DNA from 4 places in the Paenibacillus sp. JNU01 genome. Region 1 is predicted to be linked to each of the others. Evidence: riboswitches for the same ligand, from Rfam matches in the RefSeq annotation. Region 1 holds a riboswitch; each other region holds the start of a gene.
The links. Region 1 has a riboswitch for thiamine pyrophosphate ahead of thiC (phosphomethylpyrimidine synthase ThiC). Riboswitches for the same ligand answer to the same signal wherever they lie in the genome.

Region 1 (8,065 bases):
GAAAGCTTTTAGGCGAGCGCTTCGCTTCTCCAGTTTTTTTCTGTCCTCTCTGTTCAAGTGTAAAAGAAATAGCTCATTTATATAAACACAAATAAAAAAAGGAAGAGGTAGCTATGAAACTGGAGCGTTTGTTAGCCATCGTTGTGCTGCTTATCAACCGGGGGCGATTACAGGCAAAAGACCTGGCCGATATGTTTGAAGTTTCCATCCGGACGATCTATCGGGATATCGACACATTGGGACAAGCCGGGATTCCGGTCGTGACCTATCAGGGAGCAAGCGGAGGCATCGGTCTGGCGGAAGGGTATCGTCTGGATCGCAATCTGTTAACCGACAAGGATCTTGTTTCCATCGTCACCGCCCTGCGCAGCATATCCACCTCACATACAAATGCTGCACGTGAACTACTGGTGGAGAAGCTAAGCAGTATCGTTCCGGAAGCCAAAAATGAAGATTTTCAAGCCAGCACGCACCGATTCATCGTGGATCATTCAACATGGACGCACCCTGAAGCGCTACAACAGAAATTAAAAGTTATTGATCAGGGAATCGATCTGCTTCAATGCATTTATTTTGCCTATTGCAGCGCCGAAGGTGCACAGACCTATCGTACAGTTGAACCCCACACGCTTGTACTGAAGAGGCACGCGTGGTATCTGTATGCTTTTTGCCATGAACGAAATGAATTCCGCATGTTCAAGCTGGTTCGTATGAAAGACGTCTCTCTTGCTGCAGAGCACTTTGAACGAAAATCCATCAACCTTCAAGACCGACCGTGGCAGCAGGAATGGAGCCGACCAGACAACCAGATTGGGATTACCCTGAGATTCCATGCCCGTGTCCATCATCTTGCGGAGGAATGGTTCGGTATTGAAAATGTATTGCCTGACGGGAACGGCTATTATATCAGCCAGGTCGCTTTTCCAGAAGATAACTGGCTGTACGGCTTCATCTTGGGCTTTGGGGCGGATGTTGAGGTGCTGGAACCCTTGCATATTCGGGATAATGTGTGCCGTATAGCCGAACAAATTGTTCAAAATTATAAAACCTCCGCTCAAACCTGACAGACAGCTGTCCAGTTCCTTCACGTATACTTCAAATATGTTCAGGTTGAAGTTGCATATATACCCAAGGAGGAATGAAAGATGAACGTTACTGTATGTCAAAGCTGCGGCATGCCACTCACCACCCCTGCCCAATTCGGAACGGAGGCAGATGGAGGCACAACCCGTGAGTACTGTATCTATTGTTACAAGGATGGGAAGTTTGCACAGCCAGGAATCTCGCTTGAAGGCATGACGGAGATGTGCACCGCCATTCTGAAGGACGAGGGCATGGATGAGGAATCCGCTCGTTCGATGCTGCGTAATCAGCTTCCTTTTTTGAAACGTTGGCGCACGAATACAACGGATCAACACAAAGTATCTCCGGCTGAAAACTCTGCCACTTCCGCTATACCGGGTCAGGTTACAACAACTCTAACGTTATCTGCCCAGCCCGTTCGTTATGTCACACTCCCAAGCAAACGCTTGGCCGGCATATCCGCCCGCACAACCAATGCCATTGAGATTAGTGGCAAAGGCCGTATCCAAGGTCTCTGGAACAATTATTTTGCCTCAGAGCACCTCCCTGCACCCGAAGCTGCTCGTTATGGCTGTTACACGAATTATACCGATGGCATAAACGGAGAGTACACCATACTGGTAGGGCATGAGGTCAGTTCGGAGGAATCATTGCCTGAAGGATTGGACGACATTCTGCTCCCGCCTGCAACTTACGCCGTATTCACTTCCAGAAAAGGGCCAATGGCAGAGGTTGCTCACGAAGCCTGGGGAGCCGTATGGGCATGGGAGAAGCAAAGTGATCGTACGTTCACCGGAGATTTTGAATTGTATGATGAACGCAGCCTGAATCCCGAAAATGTACAAGTCGATATATACATCGCCGTTCGAGATAGTAGATAAAACCAACACTATATCAACTCAGACTGGATCCAAATTTTCCTCACATCCTTCTGCATATCATGCAAGCTGCCGAGTTCACCCGGCAGTTTTTTTGATGTTCCTCCCGTGATACAACCGCCTATAGTACCAAGTTAGTTAGCATGGAACCTACCTATTCAACCAGACAATATGCCTCATAAGCGGGTACCATTGACTTCCTTAAAATTGGGACTATTCACATAACAACCGATTCCATCCTCCCACACAAATCCTTTCAAATCAGGTTCTTTACTCCTGAATTTCCCTAAAACCGTTTACATCTCCTGAATACGGGGTAAAATCACTACAATCCAATTGGAATTACGCTTTAAACTCTTCTATTTCGTCTAACAAGTCACATATACCTATATGCGCACCTGGCATGGTAACCAGTCGAAATACATAATTCACAAATATGCTTCAAAGGAGGAACCAAGATGATCCGCATGCCTATTCAGCAAATGATCCCGTACCATCACCAATATCCGCGCAACACGGCGACCACTGCTCCTAAAAAGGAGAATGAGAACACTCAAGGTCTATCCTTTCATGAAATTTTACAGCAAAAAATGGCGAAGAAAAATGCTTCTCCTTCCCTTAGATAAAATGAAAGCTGGACGATTGCCAGTCCGGTTATGAACCGTCTTTCCGCAGCTTGGCGGGAGGACGGTTATTGGCGTTGGATCGCAAACAACTGTACAGTTCTCAGGCATGTTTCTATAATGGTTTAAATATCTACGATTACCATCACATTATACGAACTGTAAAAGGGGATTTAGCACATGATCACCATCGGTTGTTTTCACGCTCACTATTCCAACATCGCCTTAATTGAAGAGACGCTTGCTGCTTATGAAGTTGAATTGGTCCATTACGTCGATCCAGGCCTGGATCGTCTTAAACATGACGCTGACTTTTCCGATGTCGTCATCCACGAGAAAGTAGCTCAGACGCTCCGATGGATCGCCGAGTGTCATGCCGATGCCATTCTGGTCACGTGTACCCTGTTTGCGGCAGTACTGGAGCAGGAAGCCACAGAGGTCCCTGTGCCTGTGATTGGCATAGATGATCCGCTATTGCAGAAGTTGCGGCGAGTACCAGGAGATTACATCATAGCCTTCACCAACCCGGCAACCATTGAAGGAACGATGGCACGGGTGAATCAGGCGTTACAGTACAAGGATGAGAATGGGCAGCCACATGTTGCCAAGGCATCTCAGACGGAAGCTGTGTGTATCCCTGGGACGTTTGAGTTAATTATGCGTGGAGATCAGCAAGGGTATCTCGAAGCAGTACGTGAGGGATTACAGCAGATTGCTGAGCAGTATCCGGGTAAAACGGTAGTGGCAGCTCAACTGTCTATGGCTCCCGCTGCTGCACAGGTTACAGCAGACAGAGGCATTGCGATCCATAGTCCGCTGGCATTGCTTGCGGCATATTTGGAGAAGAATTTGGAAGTGGCTCGACAGTAGCGGCTGATTTGGAGTGACATATTACAATCACTAAAAATATGTGAAAAGCAGTATGTAGGCTCCTTTGCAAAATAAAAATGCTCTCGAACAAGAGCATTTCAAATGGTATAATCACTTTGTACAGCCAATTTGTGGTGGGAAATAGGCTTGCCTCCAGTGGGAGGTGATCCTATGAACTTCTCTTTTAACGACGTAATCGTGTTCGCGATGTTAATTATTGCGCTCCTGACATACATCGATCGTAAAAAGAAGTGACCCGCCACAGGTTGACGGCCTGACGGGTCACTTCATCTGAACTTGCTGCACTCGGAGGAATACCCACCGCAAATGCTGTGCAGGAGTAGCCATTGGCCTGGCTACTCTTATTGGTGTTTACTTACATTCATTTTATTAAACATCTGCTAGACAATCAACCATAATACTGATAAAAAGTATTAGGAAGCTGATCAATAAGAGAAAAATACGACATGATATCATTATTCTCACCTTCAAACGATGTCAGACTGCCAAGGTTAAGCTGTACCAGCGCCTAGGAGCGTGTCCGATACTCCTCAGCCTTTTCCTGCATGCCAGCTATCACAGCCTCATTCTCGGACAATCCTTTATCTGCCGCAAAGGCACGAATGTCCTGCGTAATGCGCATGCTGCAGAACTTCGGTCCGCACATGGAGCAGAAATGTGCCTCCTTAGCCCCTTCTGCCGGCAGCGTCTCATCATGGTAGGAAAGCGCCCGTTCCGGGTCGAGTGACAGGTTAAACTGATCCCGCCAGCGGAACTCGAAGCGTGCCTTGGACAATGCATCATCCCGGCGCTGAGCACGCGGATGGCCTTTCGCCAGATCAGCGGCATGGGCCGCGATCTTGTAGGCAATAACCCCTTCGCGCACATCATCCTTGTTAGGCAAGCCCAGATGTTCTTTTGGCGTGACGTAACAGAGCATGGACGTGCCAAACCAGCCAATCATAGCCGCACCAATGGCGGACGTAATGTGATCGTATCCCGGGGCAATATCGGTCGTCAGTGGCCCCAAAGTGTAGAAAGGTGCCTCTTGGCATATCTCCATCTGTAGATCCACATTCTCCTTGATCTTGTGCATCGGTACATGCCCCGGGCCCTCGATCATCACCTGCACATCATGTTTCCATGCGATCTGCGTCAGTTCCCCGAGCGTAGCCAGTTCCGCCATCTGAGCTTCGTCATTCGCATCGTAGATACTGCCTGGACGAAGTCCATCTCCCAGCGAAAACGCCACATCATACCTTTTCATAATCTCGCAGATTTCTTCGAAATGAGTGTATAAAAAATTCTCCTGATGATGCGCAAGGCACCATGCTGCCATAATGGACCCACCCCGGGATACAATACCTGTCATCCGCTTGGCGGTCATGGGGATATAACGCAGCAGCACACCTGCATGAATCGTAAAGTAGTCCACGCCCTGCTCTGCCTGCTCAATGAGCGTGTCTCGGTACAATTCCCAGGTCAGCGCTTCCGCTTCGCCATTCACCTTCTCCAGTGCCTGATACAGCGGCACCGTACCAATCGGTACAGGTGAATTACGGATGATCCATTCCCGTGTCGTATGAATGTTTTTGCCTGTAGACAGATCCATCACGGTATCCGATCCCCATCGTACCGCCCAAGTCATCTTCTCGACCTCTTCCTCGATGGAGGAAGATACGGCAGAGTTACCTATATTAGCATTGATCTTCACGTGAAAATGACGACCGATCAACATCGGCTCACTCTCTGGGTGATTGATGTTGGATGGCAGAATCGCCCGTCCACTCGCCAGCTCCTGCCGCACAAATTCCGGTTCCACCCCTTCACGGATAGCGGCATACTCCATTTCTGGTGTAATGACGCCCTGCCTTGCGTAGTGCATCTGGGTGACACAGCGCCCAGCCTGAGCACGCAGTGGTTGTCCCCGAAATCCAGGGTATTCCTCTGCCCCGGCTCTCCGCCCTCCGGGCTTTAGTCCGTTATCCTCGGGTTGAACGGCTCTGCCCTCATATGCTTCAATATCACCGCGTTCCATAATCCAATGATTTCGGAGCGCGGGTAATCCCTTCCGAATATCCATCTGGAATTTGGGATCAGTCATGGGGCCGCTCGTATCGTAGACACGTAGCGGTCCGTTATGCTCCACCCCTTGGGGAGTATTCGTGTCATGAAGGGCTATCTCACGCTCCGGTACAGCTATGTCCGGCCGTGAGCCCTGAATGTAGACTTTACGGCTACCCGGAAAGGGCTGAACCCGTCCGGCCGCTCCTGTTTCCTTTTCCACCTGCTGACCGTTATGTTCCTGTTCCATCGCTTGTTGTCCCGTTTGGTTTCCTGTACTCATGTTTGCTCGTCTCCTCCTCCGTGTTCGTTCACTTGGTTTGGTTGGCATCGTCATCAGCTCGCTTACGCACCTGTCCCAAATCATGCAGAGCGCAGAGAAGAAAGAGCGATCCTACACCAGACCAAGGGGGAGACATTATTCATGTACAGTTAACGACAGAACGGAGGTTACCACAGATCATAAATCTATAATGATTGCTCTCTCCAAGCCCACTTTTGCAGGTTATTGAAAAAACAGTCCATGGAATGTGTATTATCTCGCCCGTCCACTGTATATAAAAAAGCCGGCCCCCGAAGGAACCGACTTTAATGTCCATCACCAATAATGCTCCTGGTTGCAGCTCCATAACGGAGTCCTGCAAGAGTCACACATGTGGTGGTTGTGGTCATATCGCCGATTACTTCCCTACGCTGGTATGATCCAGATCAGGTGCAAAGGGTCCGGAATCTCATGCGATTCCGTCTCAGTCCGGACAATTCGGACTCCCCCAGTAACGTTAAAAGTTGCGGCATACATAAGCCGCTGTTCATATTCAATGAAGCTGACCCCGATGGGCCGTCCATTACAGAGTAGCGCAACCGGAACATAAAAACAACCTTTATATTCCAGAACACCAACCCAATTGGAGAAAAACCTTTCATCAATATCAGGATAACATGAGCCCCATCTGCGTAGCAGCTTCCTTTAGCACAGGTGCGTATTCGTGCAAAGTCTCCTGCGAAAGTCGGCTGACAGGCCCTGAGACCGAGAGAGCAGCTGCAATATTGCCTCGGCGATCCATAATCGGTACAGATACCGCTGCAGCTCCCGGCTCACGCTCCTCATAACTCGTCGCATATCCGTTATCCCGGATATCTCCCATTTGCGCCAAATACACCGCAGGGTCAATAAACACCGGCCATTCCGGCCCGTTCATCAGTTCCTCACGATCCTCATCCGTGGCAAACGCCATCAAGACTTTGCTGGATGCGCCAACAGACAGCGGAAGTCTAACACCAACGGGAGCAACTCGGCGAATCGCCTGATCACTTTGCACCGCCTGAATCCGAATCCGTTCACTGCCATCACGCAGGTACAGACTCACGGTCTCCCCCAATCGGTCTCTCAGTCGCTCCATCGCAGGCAGCAGCAGAATAGCGGGATCATCACTGCGGGACATATGAGCCGACAGCTCCCAGATTCGGATGCCTAGTCGATACTTCTCTGTTGCTGCATCGCGGATTACGAATCCTCGATCCTCCAGTGTAGCCATCAAGCGGTGCACTGTACTTTTGTGCAGGCCGATCTGGCTGGCAATCTCGGTGAGTCCCAGATCACTGCGTGTGGTAAAACATAATAATATATCCAGCGCCCGTTCCACAGCCCGGACGGTTAACTTGCGATCTTCCATGGCATAATGCCCTCCTCATGTTTCATCACATGAAACTTGGTTACATAAATTATATGAGAAACGGTCTCATCTGTAAACCAAAAAGAGCCAAAATTGAAATAGACCAACGTGTAAAATTTTCCTTTTTATAAGACTTAATCCCCTGTAATTTACACACTAAGGTAATGTTACCCATATATCTTAAGAACTATATAACAATTGCGTAACAAATGCCCTCAATCAATTGACTTTGACTATATTGGAACATACGATAAAGATATATTACATTAAGATATCGCTCTGAAGCAGGCTCTGAAATAAACGCAATTCTCTTTTCATGTCGTTGTTATCTTCAACTGAACTTCAAAGGAGGGGCATTCATGTATCCAACATCCCAGAGCGAAGCCCCGCTGCAAACAAAAGTGTCCGATCTGCCCTCTTCCCTATCACCGAGGCTGATTCGGTTCAAACATATTATCGTAGCGCTGCTGCTCTCCGTTGTATTTTTTCTATTGTTTTGTTTTATTGCACTGCATGGTTACATCGCATGGGTATTATCCAACCCGACTGTAGCGCCTGTCTTCTCCAATCCGATGCAGGCCAAGAATATGAAGTACGAAGACATCACGTTCCCGGCAGCAGATGGCAGCCGGACAATGCAAGGATGGTATATCCCTGCTGACAATGCCGCAAGCAAAACGATTATTTTCAGTCACGGCTATGGTGCCAATCGTGAAGAAACATGGGTACCCATGTATGACCTGGCACACTATGCCCATCAACTTGGCTTCAATGTGGTCATGTTCGATTATGGCTTCGCCTCACAGGTGAACAAAGCTGTAGCCACAGGTGGCAAGGCTGAGTCACAGCAATTGCTGGGTGCCATCCAGTTCGC
Region 2 (8,065 bases), 230 kb from region 1:
AACAGTAGGCATTATATGCCCGTTGCTCTTGATGAATTTACCGAATACATATCGTACGAGCGGCCCTAGTATGATCAACTGATATGGAAGTGCCAGACTGAAATTACGAGCGATTGTATGCAGGTACGTACCAAGTACGGATACCCCATTTAATTGGTCCGCAAGATACGCTGAAATCATTCCGTACAAGGACATGATCAGAACCATACCAATCACCATGAAAAATGACATGACCAGCACGCCAAGGATCTTGTTGGACTTGTCAAAAGGTAAGGAAAATGCAATTTTTCTCGCTACAGGGCCAACAATGAAGGACTCCACCAGAAAAGCGATGACAAAACACAATATGAATTGAAACAGAATCTCAAGCGGGGACAACTTGCCCAGTATCCCAGTGTGCCACAGATTGAAAGTCATCATCACCAGGACCATTCCTGTACACATCATTAAGCCGAAAATAATTTGTTCCTTCTTGCTCGTTGGCAATTCTCTCATCCTCTCTGTTTACCTTCGTAATTATAGAGATGATGACCCCCACCACATAAGTGAACATTCCGTGAACAAATCTGATTTTCAAGTTTTGATAAACCGGAGAAAAAGTTAAGCTCAAGAGAATACGTTTTTTTCTACAACATAAATTTCCAGAGAAAAGACAATTTGGATAACGCTGTGATTGCTATTCGTTTGAACACAGAGCCTTTCTGATTCGTAGATTCTGCTGGATGTTCACCTTTAACCGCAAGTGTACTATGTGCACGTTTGATATCCATAGCCTCTGTTAGTTGGTCGGCGAATGCAGAACCGGAAATGACCACAGCGGATTCGGTATTGAGGAAGGCAGATCTGGGATCAAGATTATACGAACCAACCATGCTGAGGTAATCATCCATGACAAATGATTTGCCGTGTATGGAATAAGGGCCTTCGTATTCATATATGGCCAGACTGGTATCAAGCAACCGTTCCTTAGAGCTTAAGTATCCCGCGAAAGCCAAAGGGTTAGGGGTCTGCTGGATTGAATTGGTTAGCATGACCCATTCTGCTTTTGGATTCATCGACAGATGTACGGCTTTCTCCATTTTCTTGGTAGGAATGGCATATGGCGTCTGAAGGTACACTTTCGACTTTGCTTGATTGGCGAAATGAACAAATGTCCTCCACATGATGGGGTCTTTATACAGCCTTTTAATTGGATTGTGAATGAAAGCAACGTGGTCGGAATGAAGAGCTCCTCGAACCCATTCCTTTGGCAACACTTTCACAAAAGGATCACTCTGAGCCTGGGCTTTTTGATATAACTCAGCCAGCTGAGCCAGCTCTTTTAACCCTTTTGCATGATGCTGACGTTTTGCATGTTTTTCTGGTTTGGTGAATGGATGGTTCCATAACTGATCTAGATATTGTTTCATTTCAACAACCGTGCTGTTCGTATTATCGTTTGCATTGTAAACAAGGACATCCCGATCAAAAACATAGTCTTTTGGGGGGTGCAATGCCATATATTTATCACCAATATTTTGGCCGCCAATGATTCCATATGTGTTGTCGACAAGAAGGATCTTGTCATGCAGACGATTATGCCATGTCCATGGCATAAATAGGTGGAGTGGTTCATAATATCTTAATTCGACATTGGGATGAGCTGCAATGGCATCTGGAATATCACGCAATTCTCCGCGCATGCTGTGAAAAATCCCGTCTAAAATGATTCGAACTTGAACCCCCCGATCAGCCGCATCGAATAAAGCAGCAAAAAAAAGCTGAGATGTTTTTCCTTTTTGAATGGAGTAATAGGCTAGGTCGATGCTTGTTTTTGCCTCTCGAATGGTCTGGATTCTCACCTGTCCCGATTGAAAGCCGTCCTCCAGGAGCATTACGCGATCTGTTGTACTTCCTTCTGTTAACGATTTTTGCATATCCGTATTTTCGATAGCAGATGGAGACGGAACCAAAAATAAAAGGTAGGCTGTGAAAAAAACGTAGGCACTATAACACAGAATCATTGCGATTATGGTTTTAAGGATCATTCAGTACTCCCCCATTTTTATGTAAAAGTATTTAATGGTATAGCAGTACTATCTCCTTTTGTCTCTAAATTATGTTGTTTAAATGAATCAAGCTGCTCGGCTCAAGGCCAAACGATCAAAAACTAATCACCGAAGCGGCTTAGAAGCAAGTAGACGATGACCCTAAATCCGTTCCCATCCAGTTCCTGACTGGACACGACTGGGCCTCTGGCCTATAATTACACCTAGTAATGCCCGTAACTTCATAGTTTCCCAGGGGAGTCGGAATTGGCCGGCTGAGAGTGTATCCCACCAAGATACTAACCCTTAGACCTGATCTGGATCATGCCAGCGTAGGAATCGGAGTATATCGAAATGGCACAGCCCTATGGCTGAACGCCACCTCTCTAACGCCTGCACGCGTCCCGGATTACGGGGCGCTTTTTTAATGTTCTTTTATATAGCCAGAGAGCTAAAAAAAGTGACGTTATCCGGATCATAGCTGGTATAAATCTGTCGATTTATGCAAGAAGCTTGGATATGAAGCCAAGGAGTACCCGTGCCACTGGCCGGACATACCGAAGGAGAGAATCACAGATGAAATGGCGTAAAACAATGGGACTGTTGCTCTTATGTGTACTACTGGTGACTGTGGCCGCATGTGGCGGTAAAGAAGCTGCCCCGGCTGAACAGAACAGCAGCACGAATACGGAGAGCAGCAATGAAGGTGACACTGCCGCCCTGAAGGATATTAAAGTGGTGCTCGACTGGACACCGAATACGAATCATACCGGCCTGTATGCGGCCGTAGATCAAGGTTTTTACAAGGCCGAAGGCTTGAACGTGGAGATTGTACAACCAGGTGCCGGTGGCGCAGATACGATGGTTGCATCGAATGAAGTGCCTTTTGGCGTAAGTTATCAGGAGAGTGTAACTCAAGCCCGCACACAGGGTGTTCCACTTGTCTCCATTGCAGCAGTTATTCAGCATAATACATCCGGGTTCGCTGCTCCGGCGGATCGGAATATCAAGTCACCGAAAGATTTTGAAGGCAAAACCTATGGCGGCTGGGGTTCCCCAGTGGAAGAAGCCGTGATGCAATCCATTATGGAGGGCGAAGGCGCCGATGTATCCAAAGTGAAAAACATTAACATGGGTGACGCCGACTTTTTCACCGCAGTGAAACGGGATATTGATTTTGCATGGATCTTCTACGCCTGGACGGGGATTGAAGCTGAACTACGCGGAGAACCGATCGACATGTTATATGTGAAGGATTATTCAGATGCACTGGATTACTACACGCCTGTTCTCGTAACGAACGAGCAGACCATTCAGAACGACCCTGAGTTGGTGAAAGCATTCCTGAAAGCCACTTCAGAAGGATATCAATACGCAATTGATCATCCCGAAGACGCAGCGAATATTCTGATCAAGGCCGTCCCGGATCTGGACAAGGAATTAGTACTGGCAAGCCAGAAATGGCTGAGTCCGAAGTACACGGATGACGCCCCGCGCTGGGGAGAACAGAAACAGGAAGTGTGGCAGAACTACACCGACTGGATGTTTAGCAAAAAACTGCTGGATGAACAGGTCGACGTGAGCAAGGCATACACAAACGAGTTTTTACCCCAATAAAATATCTCATATAAAACGAACTTAATATTTACACGAGGACGGAGAGGACAGAAATAACGTGAAAAAGCGAAGCGGTCGCCTTTATCACCGGATTTTCCCTTTAGAGAAAGGAAATCAAAAAAATCTGGGGATAACAGCGATTGGAAGGTTATTCTGTCATCGAAGTGGCAAGTGTAACCGTCATTAGTTCATTTTATATATCACGAAAGGAGCCGTGATCTCTCATGGCAAGCACATTACTTAGCATTCAGGTTATTCCAAAAACGCCAAATGGCGAGAACTCTTATCCTTATGTAGATCGCGCCATTGAAGTTATTCAGCAATCTGGCCTGAAATATCAGGTGAACGCGCTCGACACCACGATGGAAGGGGAACTGGAGGAACTGCTGGAGGTTGTCCGCAAAATGCACGAAGTACTCGTCGAGGCTGGCAGCCCAAGCATCATCTCCCAGATCAAAATCGCCCATAGCCCTACTGGCTTCAGCATGGATACCCTGACGGAGAAGTACCGCTAATGAATGCCTATTTCAAAAGTGTATGGCCGCCCTTCGTGGCGGTTATTCTCTTTATAGCGTTATGGCAGGGAGCTGTATCCCTGTTCCACATCGAGAAATGGATGCTTCCCGCACCGTCCGATATCGCCCGCGAAGCGGCATCCCAAGCGGAGCGACTGGGCATGCATGCCTCCGCAACCATTCAGTTAACCCTGATCGGATTCGCGGCCGGCACAGCGGTTGGATTACTGATTGCAATGGTGCTGCATTTGGTGCCTTTTCTCAAGTCAGCCCTGTATCCTTTACTTATTCTTAGTCAAAATATCCCGACCATCGCGCTCGCACCGCTCCTGTTAATCTGGTTCGGATTCGGGCTGTTGCCCAAGCTAATTACCATCATATTAGTCTGCTTTTTCCCCGTTGCGGTGGCGGCCATGGACGGCTTGACCCGTACAGATGCAGCGATGATGAACTATATGCGCATGGCTGGTGCCAAACGTCGTCATATCTTCTGGAAGCTGGAGCTTCCCCATGCACTACCATCAGTATTCTCCGGTATCAAAATCGCCGCTACCTATAGCGTGATGGGCGCCATCATTGCCGAATGGATTGGTGCAGACAAGGGCATTGGTTATTATATGATGCTGCAAAAATCAGCTTATCGCACAGATCGCTTATTCGTGGCAATCATGATTATTGTCGCGCTCAGCTTACTGCTCTTCCTGCTCATCGCGTTGCTGGAGAAGCTGCTCGTGCGCTGGCGGCCACAGAAGCGATAACAAAGCATGTAAGTCTATATATTAGGAAGTGATCAGCATATGAATCAGCAACAGGACGAACACGTCCAGCCTGAACGGGGAGCACGCACATTGGAACCAAAGCACGGTGAAAAAATTTACTCGACTAATTCCGGGCTACCGACATATACGACTGCTGCTTCGGTTCCACCTGCACTGGACGTCGTGGATGTTCATGCATCATTTCGTGAACGACGGAGCAGGCTACCGGTGTTGAACGGCCTGTCCCTGACTGTGAAGCAAGGTGAGTTTGTCGCTATCGTTGGGCCATCCGGCTGTGGCAAAAGCACCCTATTCCATATCATCGGTGGTCTGCTGAAGCCACAGGAAGGGCAAGTGCTCATGAACGGTCATAATGTTACGGGCCAACGTGGCAAAATCAGTTATATGCCACAACAGCCTGCCCTTTTCCCTTGGCGTACCATTGAAGAAAATGTACTGCTTGCTGGTGAAGTAGCTATGGATACTCCTCCCCGGGCCGAAGCACTTGCAGAGGCTCGAAAATGGTTAAGCAGCGTGGGTCTTGCCGGATTCGAGCAAGCATACCCGCATATGCTGTCGGGCGGTATGCAGCAACGCGCTGCATTCCTGCGCGCCCTGCTTAGTCCGCAGGAGTTGATGCTGCTGGACGAACCCTTCAGCGCACTGGATGCACTGACACGTAGCGACATGCAGCGCTGGCTGCTCGATATCTGGGAACAGAACCGTCGTTCGGTGCTGTTCATCACTCATAATATCGAAGAGGCATTGCTGCTTGCGGATCGGGTCTATGTATTATCCAACCGGCCTGCAACGGTGTTGCATGAGGTACATGTTCCTTTTGATCGCCCTAGACGAGAAGAAATTACGGAAGAATCGGCATTTCTTGAACGTAAACGGCAAATTGCACAGTGGATGAGAGAAGAACAGCAGAAAGCCCGCCTATCTTGATAGCGCGGGTTTTAAAGTTATTATTTTCCTTTAATGGGTGATCCAACACAAGAAATTCTGCGTACCATAGATAAAATATATAGGAACACAAGGAGGAATTCCCTCGTGCATTCTCAAGCTTTTGCACCATTGATTGATGCTCATATTCATTTGGATCAGTATACCCCTGACGAACAACGTGAGATGTTGCTATCATTTTCGTCTCAGCAGGTCGAAGCGGTCATTGCGGTATCCATGAATCTGGCTTCTGCCCAGGCCAATCTGGAGCTTGCTAATCAATATCCACGCACTATATATCCGGCCTTCGGTTTCCATCCGGAACAGGAACTGCCATCCACCGCAGAGATGGACCTGTTCTTCCAATGGATTGAGCAGCATATGGGACAAGCCACAGCTATCGGAGAAGTCGGCCTTCCCTATTACAATCGACTGGAGGCTGAGCAAGCAGGAAAGCGCTTCGATCAGAGCGGGTATATCGAGCTGCTTGAACGTTTCATCCAACTCGCGAAAAAGCACAACAAACCGCTTGTCCTTCATGCTGTATACGAAGATGCGGATATCGTCTGTGATCTGCTGGAGCAAAATCATTTCCGACGTGCTCATTTCCACTGGTTCAAAGGGTCCCGCGAAACGGTAAAACGCATGGCAGACAACGGTTATTTCATCTCTTTCACGCCGGATATTCGTTATGAAGATGAGATTCGTGAACTCGCCCGGCAATATCCAGCAGAACAAGTCATGGCCGAGACCGACGGCCCTTGGCCCTTCGAAGGGCCGTTTCAGGGACGAATGACACACCCTGCAATGACCAGACAAGTCATTCAAGCATGGAGTGAGATCACCGGCATGGGAACCGACCGGGCCGCCCGTCTCTTTTATCAGAATACAAAGCGTTTCTATGGCTTAACTTGATTACAATCTGGTAGAAGCAAGCGCACTCGCTTGCCCTGCCAGCACAACACAAAGAAGCCAGTCGACTTTTCCCCGACTGACTTCTAATTTACATATATATAAGTGGAACAAAATTTTTACCTTCCGTTCAACTTAACGCTTCAGGAATCCTTTGCCTTCCAGGAACGGTCTCACCTGCAACCGTGCCGGCTCAGTCAGGCGCTTCGCCATCAGTTCGGACCATGGGGTCGTTCGTTCTCCATTGGTCCGTTCTTTCATGTACGCAGTTGTAGTCTCATCATACTGCTCAACACCTTTGAGGCTCTGCTCGGCATTATAGCGATTATGATGCAGAACGGCTTCCAATGGCAGGCGTGGCCGAATTCCTGTTTCCTGATCTGCAACACCAATACACATGCCGTACACCGGATATACCCCTTCCGGCAATCCCAACAGCTCAGCGACTTCTTCAATCCGAGTACGAAGCCCGCCGATATATACAATTCCGAAGCCAAGAGATTCGGCTGCAAGAGCGGCATTCTGGGAAGCCAGAGCAGCATCAATCGTGGCTACCATGAAATTCTCGGTCGAATCGGCATACGATTCCTTCTCAGGAAGATGACGTTTCGCAGCATCACTCAGCCGATATAGGTCAGCACACCACACGAGAAACACGGGACATTCATTGACGTAGGCCTGATTGCCTGCCAATTCAGCCAGCTTGGCTTTTTGCTCCGATTCAGTCACGGCAATCACGGTGTAAGCTTGTACACTGCTTGAAGAAGAAGCCATCTGCCCTGCCGATACAATGGCTGCAAGCTGCTCATCACTTACCGGGTCTGGCTTAAATTTTCGTACAGAGCGGTGTTTCATCATCAACTCAATGGTTTCATTCATGGCGATTCACTCCCAATCCTCGAAGTACGAACTCAATGGTCTGCTCCGCGAGCTCGTCTGTATTCATATGTTGATAATCAAAGCCAAATCGTGAATTCTTGGCCCGTTTGTGTGCCAAAGCCACACCCATAACCTGAAGCATTGCATAAGATACGGACTCGATTTGGAACAATCCCTGGTCCTTTCCTTCTTGCAGCAGTTCCCTCACGCGTGTCCAGACGGGGTCCAGAAAACGAAATACGGTAGCTGTGCGATGTGTACGCAGTGTAATTTCAAGCTGCACAATATCGCTCATCTCTCGATCTGTCATCGTGAACTTCACAACTTCACCAATAATTCGTCGGATACCTTCCACAGGCGAGGACATGGACTCTTCCGCCAACGAGTTCATCATATGATCGGGGAAGAAATG
Region 3 (8,065 bases), 3.3 Mb from region 1:
CCAGGAAATGCTTCTGGTTACGTTCCTCCAGATTCAGACGACGAACAGCAAAGGTTAAAACTTCCGTTCCAGAAGCATCCACAGCCTGACTCTGCACTTCAAAATCCGAAAACTTGCCTGTTCCGAGCAATAATCTGGACTCAAACGTATATTTACCAATGTTCAACATCATCAACCGCCTCCTACAAAATGTACAATCTCGATTCGATCGCCTTCTCTTAATGCCGTTGACTCGTGATACTCACGCGTTAAGATATGCCTGTTCAGCTCGACAACTACAGTCTTGACTTGCAGGTCAAACGATTGGAGCAGTTTATCCACACGATTTAATCTGTCTTCAATCTCCATCCGTTGTCCATTAACAATGATATTCACTGCACCACTCCCTTTCTGTTCAAACGCTCTGGATTCAGCACTTCAATTCCGAGTTCTTCTGAGCTTTTGCCAGTGATTAACTCCGCGATAAGCCTGCCTGTTATCGCACTTAGCAAAATACCATTACGGTAATGCCCAAAGGCAGCGAACAGTCCAGGTATACTCTTGCATGCACCTATATAAGGCAGCCCATCTGGCGTTGCCGGTCTTACACCTGCCCACGCTCGCTTAAATTGCGCTTCTTTCATCCCGGGTACCCAGTGGGTAGCCGCTGTTAGCAGCTTCTGAACACCCTGTACAGAAACATTCAAATCCGTTCTGCCCGGCAGACTGGTTGCCCCGAGCCAAACTTCGCCATTGGCTTTGGGAACAATATAGACATCCTCTGCATAAACCGTTCTGTCAGGTCTGTACCCTGCATGTTCATCTGAGAACTGAACGGCAGCTATTTCTCCTTTTACCGACCACACAGGTAAGCTCAGATTCACATGTCTCATCAATGCTTCACTCTGTAATCCAGCCGCTATAACGACATGTTTGCACGTTATCTCACCGATCGATGTGGTGATCCCCTGCACGCCGTGTTCGTTTGCTTGTACACGTATACCCTGTATGTCCTCTATAAACCGAGCTCCCATGGCTTGAGCAGATTCCGCATATGCCCTAGTTAGATGGACAGGAAGGATTTCACTCTCGTATGGTCTGTAGTAGGCTCCGTATGTATCTCTGTTAAGCCACGATGCCTCCTGTTGCACAACCGAACGATCCCACCACACCTCATCAGCAGACAAACCGGATTTTCGATTGTTCTTATAGCGGTTTAATTCACTGTATGATCGAAAAGGGGTCAAGAATCCATGGCGTTGCAGGCCGATATCTACCCCACTGAGGGTACCCATTATCCCTTGTTGCTCAATAAGTAACTGTCTACTCTGCCTGGCAAGCTTAGCCATCAAAGGATGAGCAAAATCCTCACTATCTGGCGCAAGCATTCCAGCCGCTGCGCAAGAAGTGCCTCCCGCAATCGCGGAACGCTCCAGCAACAAAACATCCTGTCCACGGGAAGCAAGCTCATACGCAATGGCACAACCAACGACACCTCCGCCTACAATAATCGTTTCTGCATGAATCTTATCCGGATTATCAGTTACACTTTTGCTTCTTGATTCCGTTTCAGAGTTCAGTTGATGACTGAAATGATTCCTGTTCTGACCCGTTACGATCTCATTCATCCTCTCATCTCCTTTCACCGGCTTAGACTTCCTGTAGCAACGATAGCCTGCCTTAGTGATGCAGCTGCCCGATCCGGGGAATCGCTCGACCATACATTTGAGATCACGGCGACTCCCTGTGCCCCTGTAGTGCGAATCGCTTGGATATTTCCCGGCTCTATGCCTCCGATCGCGATGACAGGAATGGAGACACCTCTGCATACTTCATCAAGAGCATATAATCCTCTTGGTTCTAGATCTGGCTTGCTATTGGTCGCGAAGACATGCCCAAAGAAAAGGTAATCAGCTCCCTGTTCTTCAGCGATTTTTGCCTCATCGATGGAATGAACAGATACACCCAGACGAAGTCGCTGCATTTTGCTTATGACAGCAGGGTTGTATTTACGTATCGCATCTTGCCCCCAATGAACACCGCCATAGAGATCATTCTGTGAAGGCAGTTCTGAACCATTGATAACGATGCGACAAGATGGAATATTAACATTACGCAGACTTTCAGCCCAGCCGATCTTGTCTTGCCATGTAAGTTGTTTCTCTCGTATGTGAATATAGTCCACCCATGGCCAAACGTCCTTGGCTGCTTTTACAAAAGATGCTCGATTTCCTGCACCCGTAGATACAACATGCAATTCAAATGATTCGTCAACATGCTCATGAAAAATTGCGGTACCCTCCCTCTCCTTCCATGCGTGAATGCTATGAAAACACAAAAAAAGCCACTCCCGTAGGGGAGTGGCTGCGTATGAATTATAGGATCAGATCACTGACTGATGCATACAGTTTATTTCGTGCAGTACAGCTATAGATCTATAGCCATAACGTTATACACGCAACTGCATGTTTCAATTCGCTAAGCAGACGGTTGAAATCTTTTCGAGTTGCCGTTTGCTCACGTCATTCACTGAAACGCGCTCGCCACTTCCCTACGCTGGTATGATCCAGATCAGGTGCAAAGGGTCCGGAATCGCATTCTTCCATCTCAGCCGCATCGTGCGGCCCCCCTAGTGTTCATATGAAGTTGTAGCCTATGTTACCATAGACGGATTTTTTTGTCACCGTCATTTCTGTTAAACATGGTCTCAAATCATCTAGTTTTTCTCAGACCATTCTTCGACATTCCATGTTTTGGTGACCCAACCCTCGTAAAAATCAGGTTCATGAGATACCAGTAGCACCGTTCCCTTAAATTCTTGCAAGGCACGTTGCAACTCCGCTTTGGCTGTGACATCCAGATGGTTTGTCGGCTCATCAAATAAAATCCAGTTGCTTTCGCGCATCAGGAGTTTGCATAAACGAACCTTGGCTTGTTCTCCACCACTCAGCATGTTGAGCGGACGAGTAATGTGCTCATTCTTTAATCCGCAGCGAGCGAGATGACCCCGGACCTCATTCTGAGTCAAATGTGAAAACTCATTCCAGACATCCTCGATCGGCGTGATATTTCCAGCACGAACCTCCTGCTCAAAATAGGCCGTTTCGAGATAATCTCCCAAAAAGGTCTTTCCACTCAGTGGAGATATTTTCCCGAGGATGGTTTTCAGCAGTGTCGATTTACCCACACCATTACAGCCTACAATGGCAATTTTCTCACCACGTTCAATCGTCATCGTCATTTTGGGCAGCAAAGGATAGGTATATCCAATTTCAAAATCAATGCCCTCAAAGACCGTTTTGCTACTCGCGCGGGCATCCTTGAATTTAAACGTTGGTTTAGCCGCTTCATCTGGGCGATCAATACGTTCAATCTTGTCCAGCTGTTTCTCGCGGCTCTTCGCACGACCTGAAGTTGAAGCCCGCGCCTTATTACGCTGAATGAAATCTTCCTGTTTCTTGATGTACTCTTGCTGTTTCTCGTATGCATCAATATGCTGGGCTTTATTCATATCAGCCATCTCCAGGAACTTGTTATAGTTCGCTGCATATCTCGTTAATTTGGCAAATTCCAAATGATAAATGACATTTACGACTTCATTCATGAATTCCGTGTCATGGGAAATTAAGAGGAATGCATGCGGGTAGTCCTTTAGGTAACGCGACAGCCATTCAATGTGCTCTACATCCAGATAGTTGGTTGGCTCATCCAGTAACAGAGCTGTAGGTTTTTCGAGCAGAAGCTTGGCAAGCAGCACCTTGGTGCGCTGTCCACCACTTAGAGCTGCGACATCTCGATCAAGACCAATTGCAGACAAACCAAGACCATTGGCCATCTCTTCAACTTTTACGTCAATCAGATAAAAGTCGCCCTGTTCCAGTTGTTCCTGAATATCGCCCATCTCTTCCAGCAACTGCTCCAGCTTATCTGGATCTGCATCTGCCATCTGGTCCGTAATATTCATCATTTCTTTTTCCAATTCAAGCAACGGAAGGAAAGCATCCTTAAGCACATCACGAATCGTTTTGCCTGGCGTAAGCTTTGTGTGCTGATCCAGATATCCATAACGGACCTTAGGTGTCCATTCCACTTTTCCACTGTCTTTAAGCAATTTACCGGTAAGGATGTTCATTAATGTGGATTTACCAACACCATTGGCACCAACAAGTCCTACACGCTCTCCGGCGAGTAAACGAAACGATACATTTTTAAATAACGTGCGATCTCCAAAATTGTGACTCACGTTCTCTACTGACAATAAACTCATAAGATGAGGTTGCTCCTATCTATTAGACATTACTTTTATTATGGTTCCGAACCCCTATTCTAGCACAGGTCTCGTCTTTTCTGAAAGTAATGTAAACAGTTCAGGAACTCCTTCCAAGATTTTGTCATGTACGCAAGCTAACGATTAGAGCAGTTATATTCGAAATAGCCTTGTGCAGCTGCTTGTCTTCCGTCTGTGAACACCTCTTCGGCACGGTAACCATTACCACATGTGGAGGGATAGTAGTACTTGATACCCGTTAAAGGATCTACTCCACCTACGATGGCCGTTTTCTTCACAAGTCTGCCTCCACCAATCGCATAATTGTTGATCTTCTGGTCACCAACACCTATACCTTGGATAAAGGCCATAATTCCTGTATCGTTGATGGAGTTGTACCAATCTTCCTGTGCTATCAGGGGCATCGTAAATGTATAGGATACACCGTTCTTTCTGGCAAACTCATTATGGCGATTAATCACATCAGCAAGATCATCCTGCACAGAAGTCACAATCCGGCTTCGTCGAACTTGTTCAAATACGCTGCTATCTTGAAGTAAAGGAATCTGTGTGGTTGAAACCAGTTCTTTTTGAAAGCCCTCCACCCATCTCCCTGCGCTTGCGTCGTAGGCATAGACATAGTCGTCCAATGTAAAGTTAATACTGTTACCGTATGAATCTGAATATGTATAAGGTTTCTTGGGACTCCATACTTGCCTGAAAGAATCTTCCCGGTTACCTGTCAACTCTGTTTCTGTGGACATCATATAATAGCCATCGTAATCCAGAATAACCACGGCAGGAATGTAATTAAACATGTTTCGAATAGCTGCGGGATCATCCTGAATCCCCATATTCAAAGCCATCGTCTGAGTAAACGTCAACAAGGCAAGCTCCTTATCCGCTTTAACAAACTTGGTTGAATCATAACCTGCTTCATCACTTTGTTTCTCATTTTGATGCATAACTGCACCTGCATCCATCACTGCGGTTTGAAGTGCAGATCTGTATCGATGTCCAAGAAAGTTAGCCTCTTCGGCATCTTGGGTATGGAGTGAGATGATCCAGAAGAGCGGGAAGAAGATCAGCACGAATACTATGGATAGCTCAGTAATCTTCATTGAGGACCATACCTCCGTAGGTTACAAATACCGCTGAGGCCTGAGCCGTACCACTAAGCCATTCACGAATGAGCATGGAAGGTGTACGGTTTGTATTTTGGAGCGTCACGGTAAAAAAATCTCCTGTTGTCAACGTGTATCTTCGACCAGGATCATCAGCCGGAATCACACTTGAGGTAGGGAATAGTCTCTCTCGAATCTGAGCTGCATAATATCCATCCTGTACAACCTCGTACGTCCCAGTAAAACTATTAATGTTCAACGGGTCCGTATAATGAGGTACATATTTCTTATGTAAATGTTCCATCGACACCTCATACACATTGCCCGTCTGGGCCAGTTGCTCCTCAAACTCAGCCAACATTCGAGGTGAAATATACCCTTTCGTGCGGACTGCATCGACAAAACGTGTTACATTCTGTATAGCCGTCATACGTGCTATATCATCCTGCCGATCGGCTGTTTCAGCAGCTGGATACACATAGAGCAGAAGAACTGCGAGCAATACGGCAAGCAACTTGGATGCAGCATTAATCAATTCACACTGGCCTCCTTCCAAAAAACAATCTTGAGCAGTTCTCCAGTTTCATTTCGTATCAACTCTGGTCTGTAGGTAGCATCGAGCTGGACAGGAATAGTCGCTGTTTTGCTGACTAGTGTATCGATTACATATGAAGTCCCGTCTACCTCCACAGGCACGCCTGTGCCTGTCATCTGTCTTACGGTATGTAACACTTCCGCACCACTATACTGAGATGGTTTGGTGGTATGCAATGTTGTTGTCAGACGACCTTCCATGCCGACTGCTGTCCGTACTCTATCGTTCAATGAAGCTGATAAAATCTTAACATTCTGTTGCCCGTACAGGCAGGCTGTCACAAACAGGACAACCGCCGTACAAAACAACATAAGATGCTGGGTATTCTGGGACATGTTAAACCAACTCCTGTCAGGATTGCTGGAAGATTAGCCCTCTTACCACGTTGGAGCGGTCTTTTATAATAATGGCTTTGAATTTACCACTTGGATTGACATATTGATTGTCCTTTTCACTCATGGTCTGGTTAATAATCCCCACTTTATCGTCAGGAGCAATAACCGAGCCGTAGTCCGCGTTATTGAGATCCTGTGAAATGTTCAATTGGTTGCCATACCATTGACCCGCTTTATTTTTACCTGTAATGACTTGAATACCGAACTGATCCTTGTCCGCGTATTTACGCAGCGCATTAGTTACCTGTGATCCACTGATCGTTGTTCCGTCATACACCGTGAATGCAGCCTGAGACAGCTCGGTCTGAATATCAGCAAAATTGTTCTGCGCCGTCTTGGTTGCTTCCTGAGCCGAAATAAATAACAGAACTACAATTGTGATCAGAGCGATTGTCAAAAATATCCCTGCTGCTACCTTTAAAGCGCTTGATGCATTGTTCATGATAAATCCTCCCAAGTTATAAATTATTAATATATTTCAGACTGTCACACAGAAGAATTGTGCTACAGTTTCTGAATTTGTTCATAATAGATGTTCATCTGCAGGAAGCTCATACCGACCAATGGTATGACCAGGTACAAAAAGATTAGGGCATACATGGGAGCAAATCCGATGGTTCTCCCCCAGGATGCTTTAACATCAATCATTTTGCTGTACTCCTGCTTGCGTTGTTCAAAATAGAATGCCATCATGCTCTCAAGATCATCAAAAGCTTCACGTATTGAGATTTTGCCAAGGGCAAGCTGCAATTTATCAATCAGTCGCTGGAATTCGGGCAAGCCCGCCTCTTCCTTTAATTGATCAAGTGCAAGCTCTGGCCCATGTTCAAAATGCAACAAACACTTTTGCAGCGGACGCTTGAAAATGACGGCAAATCGATTAAGCCATTCCAATATCTCCTCGACTGACATCCGATCCATCTCACGCAGAATGGATATCACTGTCTGAAATTGATAGATTTCATGCCGCATATCCAACTTTCGCATTTTCCGCTGAAATAACATGAGCCATATGGGCATGTAATACCCTGCTACACCGATGAGAATTGCTATAATCATTTCCCACCAGCGTACATATTGCTTGTTATACACCTCAAGTTTCTGCATGATGCGCATGATGGTCTCACTCTGGGTATCATGGTCCAACTGAACGGGAGATAACTGCTGTAACGCGTTGGAGACTTCTTCGTATGTAGCTCCTCGGTTCATCTCTACACTTTCCAGCACGGATTGATCCAATGCTGTTTTTTCCTTGGCTTTCCTGAGATCCGCTTCAGCCATTGCACCAAACATTCGATCGTCCCGGATTGGATCATGCAAGATGTGGTTACGTTCAACCTGGTGCAACAGCAAGATGCAACCCAGTGTAAGGACCAAACAACCTGCGAATAACATCACTCGGCGAATGGCGAGCCATTCGTATTTCAACTCCGAGCTACTCTCCCTCATAAGCCGTATCGTTTGGTTGTACTGTACACTGCCAGGTTTCGCCGCAAACAACATCGCCAATTTCCGGATGAAGGTCTGCCTGTATAGAAACTGATCCAACCATGAATGCTTATGTCCTGAGCGGTAACGAGTTTCATCGTATTGCTGGAGCCTCTGCAGAAGCAAATAAGCAAGAATGATGATGACATAAATTGATATTTTGGTAACAAAACCAATCTTGCTGCGATAAAATTCATCCATCGTTGGAAAACTGACT
Region 4 (8,065 bases), 290 kb from region 1:
GCCTCCACAATGAAACATTACTCAGCAGAACTATACTATGGTGACATCTGCATTACAAAGAGCGTTCCTCAAAGTCAGTGTGACAGTGTGACAATGACCTTGGGACGCTCTTTTTTTGGCGTTATATTCCGGCTTACTTCCAAATTAAGTGGAGCTTATATTTTTAACAACTCCAGTGATTGAGTCTCTCGTTTAATATTGGACATTGCCGGATTGACTGGTTTTACCTGAAGCAAATCCCTTGAACAGGGTTGGCACTTTGGAATAGCGGGTATTCGTAATTTTCCCTTGAGATACACTGCTATCTGTACGCATAATAGCATCTTTCACATTGGAAATATTGGAGTTATCCAGCGTCATGTTAACTGCGAAGGTCGTTCCACCATTTTGACGTACCAGCTTCCCGATATCATCTGCACGGAAATTTTTGATGTTAATCGTTCCGGCTGCATTGATCTGGAATACTTTATCATAGGCCTTATACGCCGCACCGCCGGTAATATTGACCGTTCCGGCCGACTTCAATGTGAGTGCATCCTCACCCACATCCTCCCAGACTACATTTGATATATTACAGTTGCCATAACAGTGAACACCATCGGCAGCAGGGTATCCGATATTTACATTTTTGAGCGTAGCCCCTGCCTCCAGACGAAATACCGGTTTCTGATTCTCTGCTTGAGACCCGTCACCCAATGTGGAAGGATTGGCTACAAATGTTTTGCCTTGACCGTCATAAGTCGTGCCCGCTGGAACAATAATCGTTGAATTAACAACTGTAGGCGCAGCAGCAGCGGGAACCGCACCAAATATGGAAGCAACCAAACCAGCAGACAACAACAACGTCAACATTTTTTTCATTACTTTATTCCTCCCTTATTCTCTCGTTATGGATCGTGTACAAGCCTGTGCTTGTACTGAAAGTTCGCCAGAGGTGCACCTCTGCCCAACTCACAACCTAATCCTACCAAATAAGGAAGGTAACTAGAATAATCATTAGATCAGATATATCCTGACATCGCATAATGACTGTCATATCGGCATTTTTTGCAAGTCAGGATCTTTGAACAATATGCTGATATCAACCTCTGGTATGCTCATTTGTAACGTAAGTACCTCTGACTTTAATCCCCAGTAAACAAGAAAGATCACTACATTTGTCTTTCAAATGTGTGATCTTGAATGGCTTCCAGCTTGCTGTTATAAGATGTCAGGCTCCAAACCTCTGACGATAACCGCACTTTCGACACAACTCTTCCACAGCTTCCCGCTTGGAAAAGCCATATACCAGATTGTTCGCTCGCTCCCCTTCAATGATCTCTGAGAATGACTTCTCGTGCACATTACCCAGGTTAATCACACCCTCGCCATCGAGACAGCATGGAACCACCGTTCCATCCACTAGCACAGCCGCCTGACTACGCAATGCGTGGCAGAAGCCTTTGCCGTCATCTTCAGGTGCATCCAGACTTGGCCACTGGAACTCGTGGTCCTGATTCAGGTATACATTCGGAGCAATTTTGACGCCGCTGCCTGGAACCACTTTTTCCTCAATGCGGAAGTCCAGATTGAATTCACGTTCCAGCACTTCAAGGGTCTCCCGATTTCGATTCATCTGAGCATTCGTGAAGTTATCCTGCGTCAGATTCCACAGTCGGAATGAAATGATGACATTGTGCTTAACGGCCTCGTGTACAAAGGACAAAATATGACGCAGGTATCCGTCACGATCTGTTGAACCTTCGTGCCCATCGAAGCTGTGCAGGGAGAAGTTCATCTGACGCAGCGCCGGTTTACCAAGCAATTTATGCTGAGTCTTGGGCAGCAGTGTACCATTCGTTGTAATATTCACCTTGAGTCCCTTCTCGTGTGCGGAATCTAGCAGAAGATCTATTTTGGGATGCAACAAGGGTTCGCCTTTGACATGTAGATAAATATGATTGGTATGTGGTTTAACTTGTTCCAGTATATTGTTGAAGACTTCAGGGTCAATGAATCCTTTGGCACGCTGCGTCTGCGGACAGAAGCTGCAAGCCAGATTGCAGATACTCGTGATCTCAATATATACTTTTTTGAACGTTTTCAACTTGGGTCCCCATTCTGCCTAGGAGGGAGAACAATCCCACCTGCATTTTGTGATCCGGCCTGTACGGCCCATCCCTATTATATCGAGTTCATGAGCCAAGGTAAATCAGAGAACGGGTTTATCGGGTTGAGTCAAATGATTTGGCTAGTGCCAAATGAACAGATTCAATCGCATGAATATGTGTTGTATCAAATAATGGAACTTCTGAATCCTCTACTTTTACTAATAATCCAATTTCGGTGCAACCTAATATGATTCCCTCAGCTCCATCATCAACCAGCCTTTGGATCACCTTTTTATAATAATCCCTTGATAAGGGCTCAATTTTCCCTAAACATAATTCCTCGTATATTATTTTATTGACAACTTTTCTATCCTCTTCATTCGGTATCAAAACCTTAATACCATTAAATTCAATTCGTTTTTTATAAAAGTCTTGTTCCATCGTATATTTGGTGCCGAGTAAACCAACCGTACTTATATGGGACTTATGAATTTGATTTGCTGTTGCATCAGCAATATGTACGATGGGTAGTGTCACTTTTTCTTCAATATGTTTAATCACTTTATGCATCGTATTTGTACAAATTACAATCATTTCTGCTCCTGCCTTTTCCAAAGACTGAGCAGCATTCCCTAATAATTCACCAGCGCTTTCCCAATCACCTTCAGCTTGATAACGCTCGACCTCTTCAAAATTCACGCTATATAAAATGCACTTGGCTGAATGCAATCCTCCCAATTTATTTTTCACTTCTTCATTAATAATTCGATAATATTCTAACGATGACTCCCAGCTCATTCCACCAATAAGACCAATCGTTCTCATAGTACACTTCCCCTTCCATTGATTACATCCCGAAAGCAGTGTATAGAAATTCAGTAGATATTGTATCGTATCTATTTCATTAAATAAACCTGCCACAGTAAGAGGAGTTGAGGAAACTGGAGCAATTCCGGCAACGGATTAATGCGTCTGCCCGAATAATCTGGCTGTGCAATCCTAATAATCCGAACGGAACCATTTTCAGATCAGTACTCACATTCTTTCTGAGCGCCCCCTTTACATTCCACTTGCATGTGATATATGCTGAACACATAACTGCATATCTTGAACAATGCACTAGGGGAGCCTTACGGCTGAGACGAATCGAATGATTCGGACCCTTTGAACCTGATCTGGATCATACCAGCGGAGGGAAGTGGAGCGGCCTTTCAGTAAGCGGATTTTTTCATGTTGATGATGAATTTTAATGTGAATTGAACTTACAGACCCACTCATTTCTCCGGAAATGGGTGGGTCTTTTTCGCGTTCTGCGGGCAGATCAGCAGGTGTAATGAAAGATCCCGCAGTTTGAAGTTGAATTTGGAATAACAAGGGGGAACAGAACGAGATGGATAATAACATAACCATTCACAACATGAGCTACGCTTTCCCGGGAAAAAGGGATTCCCCCGTGCTCTCCAATGTGTCGATGCGTGTTGCCAACGGCGAATTCGTCTCGCTCATCGGCTCCAGCGGCTCCGGTAAAAGCACCCTTTTCAAGCTGCTGGCAGGCCTGCTTGAGCCAACCCACGGAACCATTGAAATTCCTTGGGTCCCTGAAGGAAAGCGACTGGGGCAGGTGGCCTACATGCCGCAAAAGGACCTCCTGTTATCCTGGCGAACCGTCATGGAGAATTGCATGCTCCCCGCTGAACTTGCTCCAAGGCGACAGGATAAGGGAAAAATTCGCGCAGACATTATGGCAGGGCTCGACAGATTTGGCTTATCCGGCTACGCGCATGCTTACCCGGACGAGCTGTCGGGTGGCATGCGCCAACGTGTCGCGCTGCTTCGTACTTTGTTGACAGGTGGCCAACTCATGCTGCTGGATGAACCATTCGGCGCACTCGATGCCTTAACCAAACGCGAGATGCATCGCTGGCTACTGGAGCTGTGGGAAGATCTGGGCAAAACCGTGTTGTTCATTACGCATGATATTGAAGAGGCCCTGCTACTCAGTGATCGGATTATCCTGTTAACTCCGGGGAGCCAAGACCAACCGCTACAAGATTTGACGGTACCTTTGCCACGTCCAAGACATTCGGACATGATCTACGAACCGGCGCTCCTTCAGATGAGACGACGACTGGAGGAACAATTGCATGCGAGAGGATAACTTGGGAAACTGCATGAAGAATAACGTAAGGCGTTGGCTTGACCGTTATGGTCTGTTTCTTTGGCTCCTGCTCTTGCTGCTTGTCTTCTGGGAGTGGATTGTGCGTATGGGATGGGTGCCCTCCTTCATCATTCCAGCCCCAACGGCGATTGCCAACTCCCTGTATGAGCATCGTCACCTCCTGCTGGCTACACATCTGCCTGCTACCTTGATGGAGGTTGTTGTTGGTTTTGGCTTGTCCATTGGTGCCGGAATTGCACTTGCAACTGGTATGCATATGAATCGGTCGATTGAAAAAGCGTTATATCCCTTCATCGTAATCAGTCAGACGATCCCGTTGATTGCCCTGTCCCCCGTCTTCATCCTATGGTTTGGCTACACGCTGTGGAGCAAAGTTGCGGTTGTGTTCCTGATCGCCTTCTTTCCCATTGTGGTGAGTACCTACGATGGACTTCGCCAAGGCGATCCAGAGCAGCGTGAACTACTGCTCACCATGGGAGCCAGCACGTGGGATATTTTTCGCAAACTCCAGGTTCCACTGGCACTTCCCGCCTTCTTCTCGGGGCTAAAGATGTCTGTGGTGTACTGCGTGGTTGGTGCAACGATAGGCGAATGGCTCGGTGGCAGTAAAGGTCTCGGATACTTCAGCCGCCGCATGTCCAGCAACATGAACACGGACGCGATGTTCGCCGCTATTGTGCTGTTATCCCTGCTCGGGATCGTTTTGTTTGTACTGATTGCCTGGCTGGAGAAACGGTTTGGCACTCGGCGCCATGAAGCGAAAAAATAGCTGGATAAAACGTAGAGAGAATTTAGATTTTAGATGTTACTACAAGAATTACGCTCTACACAACATAACTTATGCACCATTTCAGCAGCTAACTTCAATCAGTACTTTGTCATCTTGTCCGTTAACATACTGCTGTCCATTGTCTACAAACCCAAACGATGAAATGAGGAACTTCATTTATGACTAACAAAGGTATATACTCCCTGCTTCCCATTATGCTCATAAGCCTGTTGCTGATCGTTAGCGGATGTGGCAACACGGGTGCTGGCAAAAACACGCCAACAACAGAATCGGAAACCAATGCACAGCAAGCAAACTCGCCTGTGACAGAACCAGCATCAGACACCAAAGATAAACTGTCCATCATGCTCGACTGGTACCCCAATGCAGTACATTCCTTCATCTATGTAGCTCAGGAAAAAGGATACTTTGCAGACCAAGGTCTCGATGTCGACATTCAGATGCCTGCGGATACCAATGATTCACTCAAACTGGTTGCTGCCGGTAAAATCGATCTGGCTCTAAGCTATCAGCCTCAGATCTTGCTCGCGCGTAGTGAGAACATTCCTGTACGTTCCATTGCTGCTGTTGTTCGCCACCCGCTCGTACATCTGTTGACCGAAGCGAATGGCAACGTGCGTTCACCCAAAGACCTTGAAGGAAAGACGGTTGGCTATTCTTCGATTCCGCTGTATGACGCGATGGTACGGACGATGATCAGCCAAGATGGTGGCAACCCAGACAACATGAATCTGGTCGACGTTGGATTCGATCTGATTCCTTCCCTGGCTTCCGGACAGGCGGACGCGATTATGGGTGGTTTTATTAACCATGAACAATTGATTTTGGAGAAAGAAGGCCATGCCATGAAATCGATTAACCCTGTCGACTATGGCGTGCCTGATTATTATGAATTGGTCCTGACCGCAAGTGAAGCTGGTATGGAAGCCAAAAAAGAACAACTTACCCGGTTCGTCAAAGCGATCCAGGAAGGACAGAAATATGTCACGGAGCATTCAGAAGAAGCCTTGAATATTCTGCTTGCTCATGAGAATGAAACATCTCCGCTTGACCCGGAGATCGAAACCAAAAGCCTGGCTATTCTACTGCCGCTCATGAATGAAGAAGGTCAACCGTTTGGTCGGCAGGAAATGGAGTCGTGGGAGAATGTACGTGCATGGCTCGTTGCAACTGAAATGATTCCTGAATCGGTGAAAGCCGAGGATGCGTTTATAAATCTGCAAGGAGAGTAAGTAAAGAAAAGCCACGAGAATGAAGGGAATATGACTAAAAGAAATGGATCCGCAAGTAAGAGGAATGAATAGAAAGTTAGCAAGGACGTGGCGTTAGGGGCAACAAGGTTTGCGAATGTAAAAGGTTTCCATAATGGAACTGGCTGGAGCAAGGAGTGGAGAATCATAATCTTTAGTAATTCTACGTGACTTGATGTGCAATTGAGTACCTTGAAATGCATTTGGATGGCATGATATGCGATCGAGTACCTTGTATGCGTTTGGATGACATGGTATGCGATCAAGTACCATGTATACGTTTGGATGACATGGTATGCGATCGAGTACCTTGTATACGTTTGGATGACATGGTATGCGATCGAGTACCTTGTATACGTTTGGGCGGCTTGGTGCTATGCATTTGGTCATGTACATTAGCGCACATCTTCAAATCTACCATGAGCTGAATCGCGCCCTAATGTGTTCGGAGTAGAGCATGCGGCGAGCGCTAACGAATCTGAGACGTCTTATTCGAGGATTTAAAGCAGTCTCAGAAATCTAAGGAATCTGAGACACGCAATATTAGAATAAACAGCCGTTTGCATCGTTTTAATCAAGGAATCAGGGAAATAACGTGTCTGACGTTCCTTACATTTCAAAAGTAGGATTTGACAGCCAAATAAGATGTCCTGGGTTCTTTAGAAACACCGTCTGAACCTGCAGAAGGAATTCGCCAAAAGAGCTACCAGCTTGGTTTGGGTTTGGGTTTGGGTTTGGGTTTGGGTTTGGGTTTCAAGACTCTATTTGAACGCCAATTCCTTCACTATACCGCTTGCCTGAATTAGGAGACTTACCCTGGGTTCACTTTCTGTATATTGCGTTGTTGTACTGTCGCGTTTTTGTATTATTACTATTTTTTGCGAATTACATTTTTATGTGGCTCTACCTTTTAGCTGTTTCAATCAAGGCTAGATATTGATCGTTTGTTCTTCCATATCCAGTTACATTAATCCATCTTTATTGCATTATGAATTGGATTTATCTTTTACATCTGCTTTTACCGCTGTAACGTCTCTCGGTGTCTTTACACTATTCGCCCTGCTCAACACGGAGACTCATATCCTATTATTCTGTTGAGTGACTCTGCATATCAGGCTTCTGCCGGTGGCGTTACTTCCAAACAAGGAGGAAATTATATGTCTTATCTGAAACGTGTTCGTACGCAAAATCCGCTGGTACACAATATCACCAACCTTGTCGTTGCTCCCTTTACAGCCAATGGTTTGCTTGCACTTGGTGCATCCCCATTTATGGCCTATGCTCATGAAGAGGTCGCTGATGTTGCCAAGATGTCAGGAGCCGTGGTGCTCAACATTGGCACACTCGATGATAAAATCGTTCAGGCCATCCGTCTGGCAGGCCAATCGGCTAATGCGCATCATGTGCCTGTGGTGCTAGATCCCGTCGGCGCAGGCGCAACCGCCTATCGTACAGAAACCGTTCAGATGCTCGTTCGTGAGCTTCGCCTCACGGTACTGCGCGGCAATGTGGCGGAGGTTGCCAATGTCATCGGTGAGAGCTGGAGTATCAAAGGTGTGGACGCGGGATCAGGTGAGGGTGACCGGATCGGCATAGCGGAGCGGGCAGCGCATAAACTTGGCTGTGTCGTGGTCATTACCGGTAAAGAAGATATCATTACCGATGGACAAGCCACATTCCTCACGAGTAATGGACATGCCATGCTCACTCAGGTCACAGGTGCTGGCTGTCTGCTAAGTTCGGTGATTGGCGCTTT

Region 2: it holds a riboswitch for thiamine pyrophosphate, as region 1 does, so the genes downstream of both, NLBNIHML_RS19710 (ABC transporter substrate-binding protein) here and thiC (phosphomethylpyrimidine synthase ThiC) in region 1, are expected to answer to the same signal.
Region 3: it holds a riboswitch for thiamine pyrophosphate, as region 1 does, so the genes downstream of both, NLBNIHML_RS04785 (thiamine phosphate synthase) here and thiC (phosphomethylpyrimidine synthase ThiC) in region 1, are expected to answer to the same signal.
Region 4: it holds a riboswitch for thiamine pyrophosphate, as region 1 does, so the genes downstream of both, NLBNIHML_RS21880 (ABC transporter ATP-binding protein) here and thiC (phosphomethylpyrimidine synthase ThiC) in region 1, are expected to answer to the same signal.

The regions. Positions count from the first base shown of each region.
Region 1 is NZ_CP169723.1:4,726,920-4,734,984, reverse strand. Features, by position in the region: gene NLBNIHML_RS20725 (helix-turn-helix transcriptional regulator) at 114-1,064, shown strand; gene NLBNIHML_RS20720 (zinc ribbon domain-containing protein) at 1,146-1,964, shown strand; gene NLBNIHML_RS20715 (hypothetical protein) at 2,420-2,587, shown strand; gene NLBNIHML_RS20710 (hypothetical protein) at 2,765-3,454, shown strand; gene thiC (phosphomethylpyrimidine synthase ThiC) at 3,984-5,768, opposite strand; TPP riboswitch at 6,187-6,300, opposite strand; gene NLBNIHML_RS20700 (IclR family transcriptional regulator) at 6,448-7,191, opposite strand; gene NLBNIHML_RS20695 (alpha/beta hydrolase) at 7,551-8,065, shown strand, end outside.
Region 2 is NZ_CP169723.1:4,498,751-4,506,815, reverse strand. Features, by position in the region: gene NLBNIHML_RS19720 (DUF2798 domain-containing protein) at 1-486, opposite strand, end outside; gene NLBNIHML_RS19715 (phospholipase D-like domain-containing protein) at 627-2,027, opposite strand; TPP riboswitch at 2,272-2,384, shown strand; gene NLBNIHML_RS19710 (ABC transporter substrate-binding protein) at 2,604-3,644, shown strand; gene NLBNIHML_RS19705 (thiamine-binding protein) at 3,869-4,159, shown strand; gene NLBNIHML_RS19700 (ABC transporter permease) at 4,159-4,917, shown strand; gene NLBNIHML_RS19695 (ABC transporter ATP-binding protein) at 4,957-5,865, shown strand; gene NLBNIHML_RS19690 (TatD family hydrolase) at 5,971-6,777, shown strand; gene nfsA (oxygen-insensitive NADPH nitroreductase) at 6,910-7,653, opposite strand; gene NLBNIHML_RS19680 (TetR family transcriptional regulator) at 7,646-8,065, opposite strand, start outside.
Region 3 is NZ_CP169723.1:1,163,246-1,171,310, forward strand. Features, by position in the region: gene NLBNIHML_RS04770 (thiazole synthase) at 1-169, opposite strand, end outside; gene thiS (sulfur carrier protein ThiS) at 172-375, opposite strand; gene thiO (glycine oxidase ThiO) at 372-1,607, opposite strand; gene NLBNIHML_RS04785 (thiamine phosphate synthase) at 1,622-2,317, opposite strand; TPP riboswitch at 2,511-2,620, opposite strand; gene NLBNIHML_RS04790 (ABC-F family ATP-binding cassette domain-containing protein) at 2,696-4,246, opposite strand; gene NLBNIHML_RS04795 (hypothetical protein) at 4,384-5,367, opposite strand; gene NLBNIHML_RS04800 (hypothetical protein) at 5,354-5,905, opposite strand; gene NLBNIHML_RS04805 (hypothetical protein) at 5,902-6,300, opposite strand; gene NLBNIHML_RS04810 (ABC transporter permease) at 6,317-6,802, opposite strand; gene NLBNIHML_RS04815 (hypothetical protein) at 6,865-8,065, opposite strand, start outside.
Region 4 is NZ_CP169723.1:5,014,691-5,022,755, reverse strand. Features, by position in the region: gene NLBNIHML_RS21895 (pectate lyase) at 193-861, opposite strand; gene NLBNIHML_RS21890 (radical SAM/SPASM domain-containing protein) at 1,211-2,086, opposite strand; gene NLBNIHML_RS21885 (aspartate/glutamate racemase family protein) at 2,205-2,915, opposite strand; TPP riboswitch at 3,202-3,304, shown strand; gene NLBNIHML_RS21880 (ABC transporter ATP-binding protein) at 3,481-4,248, shown strand; gene NLBNIHML_RS21875 (ABC transporter permease) at 4,235-5,038, shown strand; gene NLBNIHML_RS21870 (ABC transporter substrate-binding protein) at 5,218-6,291, shown strand; gene thiM (hydroxyethylthiazole kinase) at 7,467-8,065, shown strand, end outside.